DNA from 2 places in the Streptomyces sp. NPDC016677 genome. Region 2 is predicted to be linked to the other one. Evidence: riboswitches for the same ligand, from Rfam matches in the RefSeq annotation. Region 2 holds a riboswitch; the other holds the start of a gene.

Region 1 (7,750 bases), on a different contig from region 2:
GCGGGCGTGGGAGCGGGACGGACGGCTCGGCGGGAACCCATGCGCGGTGCACCTCGGCTGGTCGATCGGCGGACAGGGCCCGGCGGACGCGACCGCGGCCACCGGGACTGTGTGGGGGGTGCCGAGAGCCTAGGGCGGCCCGGTACGGAACACGGGCCCCGGAAGGCCGACTTCAGGAAGCCTTGAGGAAGCGATCGGACTCCCTTGAGGAACCGGGCCCGGACCGGGCCGCCGCGTCAGCCGTGGTACGTGATGTAGCCGTTGCCGTCCCGGTCATCGGCCTTCTTGGTGTACGAGTGGACGTCTGCCCGGCTGCCGGTGGGCTTGACCAGGTAGATCGTGTCCTTGTCGTTGTTCCACATGAAGTTGCAGTTCTGCCGGTAGACGACGTTCTTGGCGTCGGAGTCGGTGCCGCGCCCGCCGCGCAGCTTCACCGAGTCGCCGGGCTCCAGCTTGTGCGTCGTCTTGAACGTGAACTTGTTGCCCGCGCCGTCCTTGACCAGGTACCCCTTCAGGTTCACGGTCTTCGTGCGCGAGTAGTTCCTGATCGTCAGGTACTCGTTCTTCGTGTTGCCCCCGGAGCATTTGTTGGAGTCCTTGCCGGGAGCGTCGTACTGGATCCCCTCGACCTTCAGCGCCGAGGAGTACTCGGCAGCCTGGGCCGGTACGGCGGCGGCGAGGCCGAGGGTGCCGACCGCGGCGACGGCGGCGGTCGCCGTCAGGGCAGGGCGTATACGCATGAGGAAATCCCCCTCAGTGGAGCGAACGGAACGACCGGAGCATACCGAGGGGGTGACGCGGAGGTGACGGAGAGGTGAAGAAAGTGTGTGCCGGGTCCGCTCAGACGGCGAACTCGGTCGGCGGCAGGCCGAGGGCGGTGCACGCCTCGCGGACGGCCTGCTGCTCGGCCGGTTCGAAGACGCCGTCCGCCCCGGCGACCACGATGCCGGTCTGGATGACCGCGCGGGCCTCGGCGGGCTTCTTGGCGGCCTTGGCGATCACCTGGAGAGCCTCCGCCTTGCCCGCGTGGAAGTCGGTGAGCAGCCGGTCCACATGCTGGTTGAACCGCTGGCGGAGCTGGTCGGCGGGGAAGTTCTGCAGAACGTCGTTGGTGACGATCAGCTCCTCCACCCGCTGCCGCTCGGCCGGCTCCACCTGTCCGTCCGCCGCGGCCACCAGCGCGCACATCGCCATGCTCGCGTCCCGGTAGGCACCGCTCTTCAGCTCCGTCTTGACCGACGCCAGCTGCGACTTGAACAGACCGATGAGCTGCGCCTTGGTGCCGCCGGAGGACGACCCCGAGCCGTGACCCTGACCCTGGCCGTGAGCACCGTGGGCGCCCTGCCCCTGACCGCCGTACGGGCTCTGCCCCTGACCGCCGTACGGGCTCTGCCCCTGGCCGTGGCCACTGCCTGTGCCGCGCGCGCTCTGGGACTGCTGGAGGTTCTTGGCCTGGTCCTTGATCCGGTCCCACATCGCCACTGGTGCCACCTTCTGCCGCTGTCGTGTACGTCTGCTGTCGCACGAGGTCTGCTGTTCGTGCGAGGCGTGCTGTGCGCATGCCGTCGAGCACGCTACTGCGTGCCCATCCGATCAAACGTCTCCGGACGGCACGCGGTTCCCGTGGGCAAAGGAAAAGCAAAACCGCCGGCGTTCCGCCACCGGGACGGCCGCACGGGACACGGGCCCAACTCGCGTGCCGGCGACCGCCCTTCTGCCTCTACTCTTCTACATGCACGTAGAAACACCTGTCTCATGAAGGAGTGGACGCCACGATGGTGTTCAAACGACTGCTCGGCTCGCTCGGCGTGGGCGGACCCACGGTCGACACGGTCCTCGCCCCGGGCGCTGCCCGCCCCGGTGCGGCGCTCACCGGTGAGGTCCGGCTCAAGGGCGGCACCGCCGACTTCGACGTCGAGCACATCGCGCTGGAACTGGTGGCGCGGGTCGAGGCCGAGCACGCCGAGGGCGAGAGCGAGGGCGCGGTCGTCTTCGACCGGTTCCTCGTCGGCGGCGGATTCCGGCTCGCCGAGGGCGAGGAGCGCGCCGTGCCGTTCAGCGTGCCGCTGCCGTGGGAGACCCCGGTCACCGAGCTGTACGGGCAGGGCCTGGGCATCGTGCTCGGCGTGCGCACCGAACTGTCGGTGGCGGGCGCCCGCGACAAGGGCGACCTGGACCAGCTCACCGTGGCACCGCTGCCCGCCCAGGAGGCGATCCTGGAGGCGCTCGGCCAGCTCGGCTTCGGTTTCCGCTCCGCCGACCTGGAGTACGGCCGGATCGGCGGCACCGGGCAGCAGCTGCCGTTCTACCAGGAGATCGAGCTGGTCCCGGCCCCGCGGTACGCCCACCAGGTCAACGAGATCGAACTGACCTTCCTCGCCCACCCCGGCGGCCTGGAGGTCGTCCTGGAGGCCGACAAGCGCGGCGGGTTCTTCACCGAGGGGCACGACGCCCTCACCCGCTTCACCGTCGGCCACCACGACGTGCGCGACTGGAACGCCGAGGTCGACGGCTGGATCCGGGAGCTGATCGACCACCGGGCCTCCTACGGTTCGCACGCCTCGTACGGGCACCACGGGCACGAGGAGCACCACGGCGGCCACCACGACGGTCACCGCTCCGGCCCGGGCATCGGCACCGCCGTCGCCGCCGGTGCCGCGGGCCTGGCCGTGGGCGTCGTCGGCGGGATGGTCGCGGCCGAAGTCGTCGACGAGGTCGGCGACTTCTTCGAGGGCGACGACGAAGGGGACGAGGAGGACGAGGGCTGAGCCCACCGGCCGGCGACGGACGGAACGAAGGGACTGAAGGGCGCTCGGCGGCCCCTTTACGCACGGGGCGCCCTTCACCCTGAGCGCGCCATGGGGCGCCCGAACGCACGTGGCTCGCACGGCAGTTGTGGAGCGCCCCTGGCGTGCTCCGGCTGCCCCGGGGTCTTCCGTGAAGCGGCGCTTACCGTTCGGGACGGTCGGAAAGGCTGTCGGCGTGCATCCGGCGGACGCCGGTGCCGTGTCGGAGCGCTCGGGACGGACGGTGCCCACCGGACCGTTCCCGGGCGCGCCGCACGCCACGACCAAGGAGGACCTCCCATGCCGCCCACAGCCGACGACCGCGCGCTCTTCGACGAACTGCGTGAACTGCTGGCCGCCACCGTCGAGGACGTGTCCGTCGAGGAAGTCGGCCTCGACAGCGACCTGAAGGACGACCTCGGTGTCGACTCGCTGGCCCTGCTGGAACTGATCGCCGCGATCGAGGACCGCTGGCAGGTCCAGGTCCCGGTGGACGACGCGGCGGGACTGACCACGGTCCGCGAGATCGTCGACCATCTTCTCTCCGTGGCCCCCGCTCCGGCCGGTGGCGCCGCGTGAGCCCACGGGACCGGGCCGCGCGGGCCCGTGACGAGACCGCCGCCGTCGTCACGGGGCTGGGCATGACCACGGCCCTGGGCGGTGACGTCCCGTCCACCTGGGCGGCCCTGCTGGACGGCGCCTGCGGGGTCGAGAGCCTCGACCTCGGTGCCCCGGACGGCCCGCCCCAGGTGTATCCGGCGGCGCCCGCCGCCGTGGACCCCGGCTCGGAGCTGTCGCCCGCCAAGGCCGCGCACTGCGACCGTTCCGCGCAGTTCGCCCTGGTCGCGGCGCGGGAGGCGCTGCGCGACGCCGGCCTGGAGGGGACGTCCCTGGCGGGAGGCGGCTCCCGGGTCGTCGTCATCGTCGGTGTGGGGCTGGGCGGGCTCCTCAGCATCCTGGAGCAGAACCGCAGGCTGGAGGCCGGCGGTCCCGGCCGGGTCAGCCCCCGGGCCATCCCGGTCATGCTGCCCAACCACGCCGCCGCCGAGGTGGGCCTGATGGTCGGCGCCACGGCCGGTGTGCACACCCCGGTCAGCGCCTGCGCGTCCGGTGCCGAGGCCCTCGCCCAGGCCCTCGCCCTGATCCGGGAGGACCGTGCCGACGTGGTGATCGCGGGCGGCGCGGAGGCCGGCCTGCACCCCCTGGTCTTCGCCGGGTTCGCCCGGCTGCGCGCCCTGTCCCGGCGGTGCGACGACCCCGAGCGGGCGTCCCGTCCGTTCGACGCCGACCGCGACGGCTTCGTGATGGGGGAGGGCGCCGGCATGCTGGTGGTGGAGAGCGCCGGGCACGCCGCGGCCCGCGGTGCCCGGGTGCACGGCCGCCTGACCGGGGCGGGCATCACCAACGACAGCCACCACGTCGCCCAGCCGGCGCCCGGCGGCACGGGCTGCGCAGCCGCCGTGACCGCCGCCCTCGACGACGCCGGTCTCTTACCGGAGGAGGTCCGGCACATCAACGCGCACGCCACCTCCACGCCCGTCGGCGACCTCAGCGAGGCCCAGGCCCTGCACACGGCGTTCGGGAAGGTGCTGGACGACGTGGCGGTCAGCGCGACCAAGGCGGCCCTCGGGCACACCCTGGGCGCCGCCGGAGCCATCGAGGCCGTCACCACCGTCCTCGCCCTGCGGGACAGAACGGCGCCGCCCACCCGCAGCCTCGAACGCGTGGACCCGGCGATCGGTCTGAACGTGGTCGGCCGCCGTCCCGAACCGCTGCCCGCCGGACCGCTGGCGGCGGTCAGTACGAGCATGGGTTTCGGCGGGCACAACGTCGCGCTGGCCTTCACCACCGTCCCGTGAGCCACCACCGACGCCTCACGGACCACCGTCCCGTCAACCCCCGCGCCATGAGCCCCCGTTCCGTGGACCCCCGTCCCGTCGATGCCGGCCCTGTCGACGCCAGTCCCGTCGATCCCCGCTCCGCGAGCGCCGACGGCCCCCCGGCGCGGGCGGGGGACCGGCCGCGCACCGTCCTGATGTGTCCCGGGCAGGGCGCCTACCTCCCAGGCGCCCTGCGGCACCTGCGCGAAGTGCCCGCGGTCGCCGAGGTGCTGGCGACCGTGGACGCGCACGCGCCGGACCGCGGCCCCGCCGCCGTGCCGGTCGGCCGGCTCCTCACCGAGGCGGACGCCCCGGGCCCCGAGGAACTCCTGAGCGCGGACCCGCTCGGCTTCGACCTGGCCACCTACGCCGCGGTGGTCGCCGCCGCCACCGTCCTGCTCGACCTCGCCGGCCCCTGGATCGACGCGGTCCTCGGCCACAGCGTCGGGGACCTGGCGGCTCTCACCGTCGCCGGGGCCGTCACCGTGCGCCAGGGCGTCCAACTGCTGTGCGTACGGGACCGGCTGCTGAGGACCGCCGGACTGCCGGCGGCCGGCATGGTGGCCACCGACGCCGGCGCCGACCGGGCGGCGGACCTGATCCGTACCTGCGGTACGGAGCGGGTACGGATCGCCGCCCGCAACGCGCCCGCCCAGACGGTCCTCGCCGGTCCCGACGGCCAGCTCGCCCGCCTCCAGCGGGCGCTGCTGGACGACGGGCACCGGGTGACCCGGCTGACCAGCCGCACCGCCTTCCACCATCCGCTGCTCGGGGAGGTCCACCGCTCCTTCCGCCGTCTGCTGCGGGCCCAGCCGATCGCCCGCCCCGCCCTCGCCGTGCACACCACCGCCGGCCACTGGGCGCGGACCCCCGCCCAACTGCGCACCGTGGCCGCCGCCCACCTCACCGAACCCATGGCCCTGCACCACACCCTGCGCGCCCTGCGCCAAGGAGGCTTCACCACCTACCTCGACAGCGGCCCCCGGGCCCTGCTCAGCGCCCTGGTCAAGGCCGGCCTGCCCGGCTGTGCCACCGCCGCGCCGCTGCGCACCCCCGCCGGCGTCGAGCGGATACGCCGGCGTCTCACCGCCGTCGCCCCGCCGCACCGCCCCGGTCGGGGTGCTTGGTAGTCTGCCGAGGCCAGTCACGCCACCTCGGTGGTCAGGGAATCCGGTGGGAATCCGGAACTGACGCGCAGCGGTGAGGGGGACGGGCGGGGCACTGACGCCACTGGGACGGGAACCGCGCGACGGCGGGAACGGTCCTGGGAAGGCGCCTCGTCCGGACGAACCCGAGTCCGAAGACCTGCTGGCACCTCCGCACCCCGTGCGGAGGGCGACCGTAGGCCAGGCTCCGCGTCCAGAGCCCCGACACCCGAGGCATGCCCGTGTTCCGTTCCGTCCCCCGTTCCGCGGCCTTGCTGCTCACCTCCGTCCTGCTGCTCACCGCCTGCGGCACCTCCGACGGCGAGGACACGGCCACGGACGGCTCCCCGTCCGCCGGCCGGCCGGTCACCATCGAGAACTGCGGACACCGCGTCACCCTGGAGTCGGCGCCGCGGCACGCCGTCTCCCTCAACCAGGGCAGCACCGAGATCCTCCTCTCCCTCGGGCTCGCGGACCGCCTGGTCGCCACCGCGACCTGGACCGACCCCGTGATGAAGGGCCTGGAGAAGGCGAACGCCCGGGTGCCCCGGCTCGCCGACAACGCCCCCTCCTTCGAGAAGGTCCTGGACGCCGGACCCGACTTCGTCACCGCCTCGTTCGTCTCCACACTCGGCACGGGCGGTGTCGCCACCCGTGAACAGTTCGAGAAACTGGGCGTGCCCACCTATGTCTCCCCGTCCGACTGCGAGGCGGGCAAGGACAACGACAGCGGCGGCGACGGCTCCCGCGGTACGCCGCTCACCCTCGACACGGTGTACGGCGAGATACGCGACCTGGCGCACGCCTTCCGTGTGGACGAGCGCGGTGACCGACTGGTGCGGCAGCTCAGGACGCGGGTCCGCGAGGCCACCGACGGCCTCCAGGTCTCCGACGTCTCCCTCATGTACTGGTTCGCCAACTCCCAGTCGCCCTACCTCGCCGGATGCTGCGGCGCCCCCGGCGCCATCACCCGCGCCCTCGGCGCGCGGAACGTCTTCTCCGACACCCACGACGAGTGGCCCCAGATCAACTGGGAGACCGTGGCCGACCGCGACCCCGACGTCATCGTCCTCGGCGACCTGACCCGCGAGTCCCAGACCGCCGAGACCGCCAAGGCCAAGATCGAGTTCCTGGAGACCAACCCGGCCACCCGCAATCTCACAGCCGTGCGGAAGAAGCGGTACGTCCTGCTCAGCGGACAGGCGATGAACCCGTCCATCCGCACGGTGGAGGGCATCGAGAAGGTGGCGGCCGGCCTGCGGGACCTCGGGTTCGCCAAGTGACCGGCATACGGACCCCCTTGCTCACCGTGGCCGGACTGGCCGCGCTGGCGGTGTCGGTCGCCGTCGCGGTGACCATCGGGCCGGCCGACATCTCCACCGCCGATGTGTGGGCCTCGGTCGCCGCCCACCTCGGGCTGGGCCGGACCGACCTCGCGCCGCTGCGCGACGGCATCGTGTGGGACCTGCGCATGCCGCGCACGACGCTGGCCGCGGTGTGCGGCGCCGGCCTCGCGCTGTGCGGGGCGGTCATGCAGTCCCTGCTGCGCAATCCGCTGGCCGACCCGTTCGTGCTGGGGGTCTCCTCCGGGGCCTCGACCGGGGCGGTCGCCGTGATCGTGCTCGGCGTGGGCGGGGGAGCGGTGTCGCTGTCCGCCGGCGCGTTCCTCGGCGCGCTGTTCTCCTTCGGGCTGGTCCTGCTGCTCAGTCACAGCCTCGGCGGCAGCGTCGACCGGGTGGTGCTGTCCGGGGTGGCCGCCATGCAGCTGTTCTCCGCGCTCACCTCGTTCACCGTGCTGACCTCGGCGGACGCGGAGACCACCCGGGGCGTGATGTTCTGGCTGCTGGGTTCGCTCACCGGCGCCGGCTGGACCGAGGTGCTGCTGTGCGCCGGGGTGCTGGCCGCCGTACTCGTGGTCTGCCTGGTCCACTCCGCCACC
Region 2 (7,750 bases):
CGGGGTGGGCTCCTGCCCGTCGACGAGCGCGACGAGCATGCGCGCCATCTCCCGTCCGAGAGCCTCCACGGGCTGATGGACCGTGGTGAGCGGCGGATCGGCGACCTGGGCGACCGCCAGGTCGTCGAAGCCGACCACGGCGACGTCGGCGGGGACCCGTCGGCCGGCCTCCCACACGGTGCGCAACGCCCCCACCGCCATGTTGTCGTTGGCGGCGAACACTCCGTCCACATCGGGGTGTCGCGCCAGCAGCGCGGCCATGGCGGCGGCTCCGCTGGGCTCGGTGAAGTCCCCCTCCAGCGGCGGGAACGGATCGAGACCGGCGCCCAGCATGGCGTCCCGGTACCCGCGGTACCGGGCACGCCCGGCCTCGGTGTCCAGCCGCCCGCAGATCACGGCCACGCGCCTCCGGCCGAGGGAGACCAGATGCTCGGTCGCCTCGCGCGCTCCGCCGACGTTGTCCACGTCCACGTACCACCGGGGAGCCGGACCGACCGGGCGCCCGCCGAACACGACGGGCATCTGCGCCTCGTCGGCCATCCGGATCAGTGGATCGTCCTCGCGCAGCGCCATCAGCATCACACCGTCCGCGCCACCGGCCCGCAGGAGTTCCCCGACCCGCTTGCGGCCCCGGTCGGAAGCGGCCAGGCACAACATCAGATGCAGGTCCGCCTCGTCCAGGGCGGCCGACGCCCCCACGATCACCCGGGCGAAGAACGGATCGGCGAAGATCGACGGGTCCTCCCCCGAGACGACCAGGGCGGCCGCTCCCGTCTGACGAGTGGCCAGCGCGCGGGCGGTCGGATTGGGTACGTAACCGAGTTGCCGCACGGCCCGTTCGACAGCCTCGCGCTTGGTGCGGCTGACGTGCGGGGCGTTGTTGAGGGCACGGGAGGCCACGGAGCGGGAAACACCGGCGCATTCGGCCACCTCGTCGAGCGTCGGACGCCGACGCGGCGCTGCTTCTGCCATGACCCGTGAGTCTTTCACAGGCGCGGAGCGCGCAGGACCGCGAGAGATGGGACCGCTTCCAGCTCAGTGGCCTCACAGGGCCCGCGAGCCCTGTGAACGTCCCATGCCGCGGGGACCGTTGACAGCTTGCGCACCCGCCCCGACGATTGGGACCGCTTCCAGTGGGAGCGCTCCCAAAGCGTCCTCCGAAACCGAGGTACTGTCTTGAGCCGCAGACTCCGCACCCTGATGGCAGCGCTCTGTGCTCTGCCTCTGGCGTTCGCCGCCGCACCCTCCGCCCACGCGGCGGACCCCACCACCATGACCAACGGGTTCTACGTGGACCCCGACTCGAGCGCGAGGCGGTGGGCGGCCGCCAACCCCGGCGACGGCCGGGCCGCCGCGATCAACGCCTCCATCGCCAACACACCGATGGCCCGCTGGTTCGGCTCCTGGAGCGGCACCATAGGCACCGCGACAGGTGCCTACGCCGGAGCGGCGGACTCCAGGGACAAGCTGCCCATCCTCGTCGCCTACAACATCTACCACCGTGACTACTGCGGCGGGCACTCCGCCGGCGGAGCCGCCTCGCCGTCCGCCTACGCCAACTGGATCGCTCAGTTCGCCGGAGGCATCGCGGCCCACCCGGCCGTCGTCATCCTCGAACCCGACTCCCTCGGGGACTACGGCTGCATGACCCAGGCCCAGATCGACGAACGCGAGGCCATGCTCACCGGTGCCCTCGCCGAGTTCAACCGCCAGGCCCCCAACACCTGGGTCTACATGGACGCCGGCAACCCGCGCTGGGCCGACGCGGCGACCATGGCCCGACGCCTCCACGAAGCCGGCCTCCGACAGGCCCACGGCTTCTCGCTCAACGTCTCCAACTACGTCACCACCGCCGAGAACACCGCCTACGGCAACGCCGTCAACAACGAACTGGCCGCCCGCTACGGCTACACCAAGCCGTTCGTCGTGGACACCAGCCGCAACGGCAACGGCTCCAACGGCCAGTGGTGCAACCCCTCCGGCCGCCGCATCGGCACGCCCACCCAGACGGGCGGAGGCGCCGAGATGCTCCTGTGGATCAAGACCCCGGGCGAGTCCGACGGCAACTGCGGTGTCGGGACCGGCTCCACGGCCGGCCAGTTCCTCCCCGAGGTCGCCTACAAGATGATCTACGGCTACTGATCCAGCACTCCCACCACCCGGGAGGCGACCGGCGGCCCGCCGGGGCGGCGGGCACTCCCCCGGCCATCTCAGCTGAACGCGGGCGCGGCCGACTCCGGCCACGGCCCAGTCCCGCAGTCGGCGCCAGGCCGTCACCCCGGGCCGGGCCACCGCTTCTCTCGGCACGTCGCGCCAGGCCACGCCCTGCGCCGCAGGACGTGAACGATGCCGGCCAGTGCGACCCGGTCCCGCGCCAGGAGCTGCCCGGGAGGGCGGTGCCGCCGTGCGCGCACCCGCTGCTGCGGGTGCGCGCACGCGACCCGGTCGCGCCGCCGAGTCGTCCGCCGCCTCCGCCCGAGCCTCCCAGGCGATCACCGCCCCACGCCGGGCGAAGCGCTCCGCCTTCGGGAAGGTCACGCTGCCCCGTACCGCTGCGCGACCAGCCGCCGGCGCCGGCTTCACCGCCCGCCGTGTACGACTCCCGCTCCCACGGCCGTCGGCGTCTTCGCGGACGCCGAGGCAGTCGGGGACGCGTACCGGTGCCGCGGCACGGCACGGGCCGTTCGCTGTTCCGGTCAGGGTGTCATGCGCCGTCCGTCCGGCCCGCCCGGTGTCGGCAGTCAGTCCGTCTCCTGGGTGTGGGGGGCCGTCGCGGGCGGATCGGTCGGACGGTCCCGTCCGCCGTCGCGGCCGGACACCACCACGACGACCAGTCCGACGACGACGGCCCCGACCGCGACCCGTCCCGCCACCCGCACCCACCAGCCCGGCCGGGCCGCGCCCCCGCCGGGTGCACCCAGCCGTTCGGCCCGCCGGGCGGGCCGCAGCAGGCGGAGCAACAGCAGTACCGCGACCGGGATTTGCAGCAGCCACAGGACGGTGCGGGGCCACTCCCCGTACCAGACGTTGGTTCCGTACAGCAGGGTGTGCCACACGCTCAGCACGTAGACGACGATCACGAACCGGTGCAGCCGTCGCCAGGTGTTCGCTCCGATGCGGTGCCGGACGTAGAACAGCAGCCCGAGCGGGATCGCCAGGTACAGGGCCCCCTGGCCGATCGGGATGGCGGTCCGGCCGGTTCCGGAGTCGTACCAGCCGGGTACGAAGGTGTCCGCGAAGGCCACCCACAGCCGCTCCGCCCAGTCCACCTTCGTCTCGTAGCGCACGAGTTCCGCCGCGAACATCAGCGCGTGTGCGAACATCAGCGCCGTCGTCGTCAGGCTCGTGGTGCGGTGCCAGCGCTCCAGTACCTGCCGGGAGACCGGCAACCGGGTGGGCCGTGGTCCCGACAGCAGCAGGCCGAGCATGACCGTGCCCCAGGCCCACAGCAGTCCCGACCAGCCGAAAGCCTGGCTGAGCAAGTACATCCAGTAGGTGCCGGCGTCGTCCATGAACGGCATGACCGCGACCGTGTCCGAAGCACCCGATTCCATACGCGTCCACAGGAGCGCGAACACGAGCGCCGTGACCACCACCGCCGCGGCGGCGTCGGGCAGGGCGGACCGCAGATCGGCGCGGAGCACGACGCGGTCGCCGGGGGGCCGTCGCCGTCCGCGCGGGGCTGCCGCCCCGTCCTCGTCCGGCCTCACGTCTGACGTCATCAGGGGCCTCCCGGGCACCGGCCACCGCGGCAGCGGTGTGCATGTGTCGTGAGACAACGAGTCTGGCTGATGAGACAGCGATCCCCAGAGGCGTTATCCGGCCAGAGCCGCCCCCGACAACTGCGCAGGGATACGCCGGGTTCCGCCTTCCCTCCACATTCAAGACAACCGCAGAACTCCCACTGTCCCAGAAGTACGGGCGCCCTTACGCTGATGCACGCAGTCGGTTCGCGCCTCCCGTCCGCCCGGACGCCCGGTGGCGCGACGCAAGAGGGAACCCGGTGCGAATCCGGGGCTGTCCCGCAGCGGTGAGCGGGAACGAAAGCCGTCGATGTCACTGGGCCGGCGTCATGGCCGGGGAAGAGACGGCCGGTAGGTGTCCGCCCTGTCGGCGGACGTGCCCGCGAGTCCGAAGACCTGCCACTGCGCCCGCTTCCCGAGCGGGCTGTGCACGTGACCTCGTGGACCGGGTCGGCGGTACGGTCGGTCGTGCGTGTGGCCCCGTCTCCTTCCCTGTCGGTGTGCAAGACCCGGTACGGAGGAGGACGGTGTGCGGGAGCCAGCCGATCCATGTCGGCCGTACCGGTCCTTCGTCGACGTGCCGGCCGACGGACCGGGACCGACGGTACTCGGACCCGTCGCGGGCGTCCTCCAGGAACCGGGCCTGTCCGGCGGCACGGTCTCCGGTGTCTGCCACGGCACCCTGGGCGAGCTGTACCAGGGCCCGCTGCGAGCGGGCACCGATCCCGAGATCGCGGTGGTGTCCTTTCCCGTGGACCGCCACTCCTGGGTGTACTTCACACCGAGGACGACGGCCGGCTCACCGGGTCCGCCGGCACTGGGTGAGAAGTCGGCGACAGCGGCGCGCCTCTTCCTGGAGCACTACGGTCTCACCTTGCCGCCCGGCGACTGGCGCACCCATTCCGAACTGCCGGTGGGCGTGGGAATGGCCAGTTCCACGGCGGACATCGTGGCGACGCTGCGCTGCCTGTTCCGCGTCTTCTCCCTGCCGTACGACAAGGACGTGGTCCTCGGCGTCCTGGCGGACATCGAGCGCGCCGACAGCGTCTTCCTCGACGAGTTCGCCCTGTACCTCAGCGGCCGGCACCGGGTGGTGCGGCGACTGGGCCCGGACCTCGGCTTCCACACCGCCTACGTCATGGAACCCGGCACGGTGGACACCGCCGCCGTCACTCCCCTGCTGCTGGACCACTACCGGCGCCGCGGCGAGGAATACCAGCGGTGTCTGACCGATCTGCTGAAGGGTTTCGGCTCGGGTGACCCGGCCGCCGTCGCCCGTGCCGCGACGACCAGCGCCGCGCTGTCCCAGGAGGTGCTGCCCAAGACGACCTTCAGCAGCCTGCGAGCCCACCGTGAGCGGTTCGGCGCCGACGGCGTCTTCGTCGCCCACACCGGCTGCCTGGCCGGCTATCTCTTCGCCGCACGCCCACGAGCCGAGGTCAAGTCCGAACTCTCCGCGTTCTTCCACTCGCTCGGCCACCAGTGCACCTTCGCCCAAGGAGGCTACGGGTGATCCACCCCCACATCGCCGACGCTCTGAAAGTCCCGGACCTGGTCCGGCTCACCGACGGCCTGGTCCTGCTGCGGTTCGAGTCGATGAAGATCTACTCGGCTCTGGCCGCCGTCCGTCATCTGCTGGAGCGGGGCACGGTCCGTCCGGGCCAGACCCTGATCGACAGCTCCAGTGGCATCTACGCCTACGCCCTCGCCCTGGCGTGTCACCGGTACGGCATGCGGTGTCACATCGTCGCGTCCACCACCGTCGACACCACCACCCTGGCCCAGTTGGAGATCCTCGGCGCCACGGTGGAACGGGTGAGACCGTCGCGCGACCTCGCACTCGACCAGGAACTGAGGGTGCGACGGGTGCGGGAGATACTCGCCGAGCGTCCCGGGCACCACTGGATGCGCCAGTACCACGACGACGTCCACTACCTCGGCTACCAGGAGGTCGCCGACCGGATCGCGGCGGAGTTCCCGGCCGTACCGCTGACCGTCGTCGGCGGGGTGGGGTCCGGAGCCTCGACCGGCGGCGTCGTGGAACGGCTGCGTGTCGCGGACCCCTCGGTGCGTCTGGTCGGCGTCCAGCCCTTCGGCAGCGTCACCTTCGGCAGCCAGGACCATCACGATCCCGAGGCGATCATCGCCGGCATCGGCTCGTCGATCGTCTTCGACAACGTCCGCCACCATCTCTACGACACCGTGCACTGGCTGGACTTCACCCACGCCATGGCCGGCGCCGTCGCCCTGCTGCGCGAACACGCGGTGTTCGCCGGGCTGTCCACCGGTGCCGGCTATCTGACGGCGACGTACGAGGCCCGCCGCCACCCCGACCGACTGCACCTGGTGATAGGGGCCGACACCGGACACCGCTACGTGGAGCGCGTGTTCGCCCGGCACGCCGAGGCCCTCGATCCGGCCGCGTTGAAGCCCGTCGAGGTCCGCGGCCCGGAGCAGATGACCATGCCCTGGTCGAGGATGACGTGGCGGCGCGCGGCCTGCCCGGCGGGCCGGCAGGAGAGTGCCGTATGACCGTGGCCTGCCTGGAGTCGCTGACCTTCGGCCTCGGTCATCTGGTCCGCGCCGCCGGCCGGCTCGGCGAGCGCCTGCTGCTGCTGACCCGGGACCCCGCCTACTACGCCTACGAACTGGGCCGGCTGCCCGCCGGCGCCCTCGACGTCGTCGTGACCGACACCTTCGACATGGAGCGGTCCGCCGATCTGCTCCGGCGCGTCCCGGCGCTGCGCGGTCTGATCAGTTCCACCGACACCTGGACCCTCACCGGCGCCGCCCTCGCCGAACGACTCGGCCTGCCCGGTCTCGACCCGGCCGTCCTGCGACTGACCCGGGACAAGGCCGCCGTACGCAACAGGCTGCACGACGCGGGCCTCACCCGCGGCAGGGCCGTCGAGAACGCCGGCCCGGACCGCGAGGCACGCGGGCTGCTGCTCAAGGAGGCGGGGCTGCCGCTCGTGCTCAAGGACACCGCGGGCACCGGGAGCCAGAACGTGTGGCTGGTCCGGGACGAGGGAGAACTCGACGCGGCGCTGGCGGAGGCGTCCGGCCGGGACCTGAAGGGGCGGTTGTTCGCCGAGCCCTGTTTCAGCGGCCCGGTGTACAGCGCCGAGACGCTCACCTGGGCCGGCCGCACCAGACTGCTCGGTGTCTCCAGTCGCCTCATGTCGCCGGAGCCGCGCTTCCGGGAGGAGATCACCGCCTTCCCCGTGGCCTTCCCGGACCCGCAGCGGATTTCGCTGGGGCGTTGGCTCGGCCGGGTGCTCGCCGCCATCGGTTACACCGACCGGTTCGCTCACGTGGAGTTCGTCCTGACCGCCGACGGCCCGGAGGTGGTGGAGGTCAATCCCCGGATCGGGGGCGCGCTGGTCGGAGAGGGCCTGTGCCGGGCGCTCGGTGTCAACGTGTACGAGGCGATGATCGAGGCCGCGCTCGGCCGTCGCCCCGGTCTCATGGAGGCGGACGTTCCCGGTGGTCCGGCCGTCGCCTTCGTTCTGGGCTATCCGGCCGCGCCCGGCGTGTTCACCGGGGTCGCCGGGCTCGACCGGCTCACCGGCATGCCGGGAACGCCCGCCTGGTACCCGGTCAAGCGGGCCGGTGACCTCATCGAGCACCTGGACGACAGCCGTGGTTACGCGGGCATCGTGTACGCCGAGGCGGAGACCGCCGAACTCGCCACCCACCGCGCGGTGGCCGCTGCCAACGCCCTGCGGGTACTCACCGACCCGGCCGGCCGGGAGGCGCCCGGTGGGTGAGCGCGCCCCCCGGGGACCGGGGCTGCGGGCCTCGCTGTTCCCGCTCACCGGCCCGCTGCGGTTCCTCCTGGCCAGCTCGTTCCTCATTCCGCTCGGCAGCTTCATGGTCCTGCCGTTCATGTCGGTCTTCCTGCACGAACGGCTCGGTATGGGGCTCGGCACGGTCGGTGTCGTCCTGGCCGTGGCGTCGCTCGTGCAGTTCTCCGGCGGCATCGTCGGCGGGGCCCTCGCGGACCG

The links. A riboswitch is a leader RNA that binds a small molecule or an ion and turns the genes downstream of it on or off. The one in region 2 is predicted to bind cobalamin.
Region 1: another riboswitch for cobalamin. It lies ahead of ACZ3IG_RS06105 (ABC transporter substrate-binding protein); the one in region 2 lies ahead of ACZ3IG_RS21605 (GHMP family kinase ATP-binding protein).

What each region holds. Positions count from the first base shown of each region.
Region 1 is NZ_JBVHEO010000002.1:174,821-182,570, reverse strand. It holds gene ACZ3IG_RS06135 (lamin tail domain-containing protein) at 237-740, opposite strand; gene ACZ3IG_RS06130 (tellurite resistance TerB family protein) at 841-1,476, opposite strand; gene ACZ3IG_RS06125 (sporulation protein) at 1,776-2,768, shown strand; gene ACZ3IG_RS06120 (acyl carrier protein) at 3,087-3,365, shown strand; gene ACZ3IG_RS06115 (beta-ketoacyl-[acyl-carrier-protein] synthase family protein) at 3,362-4,645, shown strand; gene ACZ3IG_RS06110 (ACP S-malonyltransferase) at 4,693-5,796, shown strand; cobalamin riboswitch at 5,791-5,993, shown strand; gene ACZ3IG_RS06105 (ABC transporter substrate-binding protein) at 6,048-7,094, shown strand; gene ACZ3IG_RS06100 (FecCD family ABC transporter permease) at 7,091-7,750, shown strand, end outside.
Region 2 is NZ_JBVHEO010000007.1:313,148-320,897, forward strand. It holds gene ACZ3IG_RS21590 (LacI family DNA-binding transcriptional regulator) at 1-972, opposite strand, end outside; gene ACZ3IG_RS21595 (glycoside hydrolase family 6 protein) at 1,177-2,142, shown strand; gene ACZ3IG_RS21600 (ferric reductase-like transmembrane domain-containing protein) at 2,742-3,722, opposite strand; cobalamin riboswitch at 3,930-4,160, shown strand; gene ACZ3IG_RS21605 (GHMP family kinase ATP-binding protein) at 4,273-5,256, shown strand; gene ACZ3IG_RS21610 (cysteine synthase family protein) at 5,253-6,275, shown strand; gene ACZ3IG_RS21615 (ATP-grasp domain-containing protein) at 6,272-7,513, shown strand; gene ACZ3IG_RS21620 (MFS transporter) at 7,506-7,750, shown strand, end outside.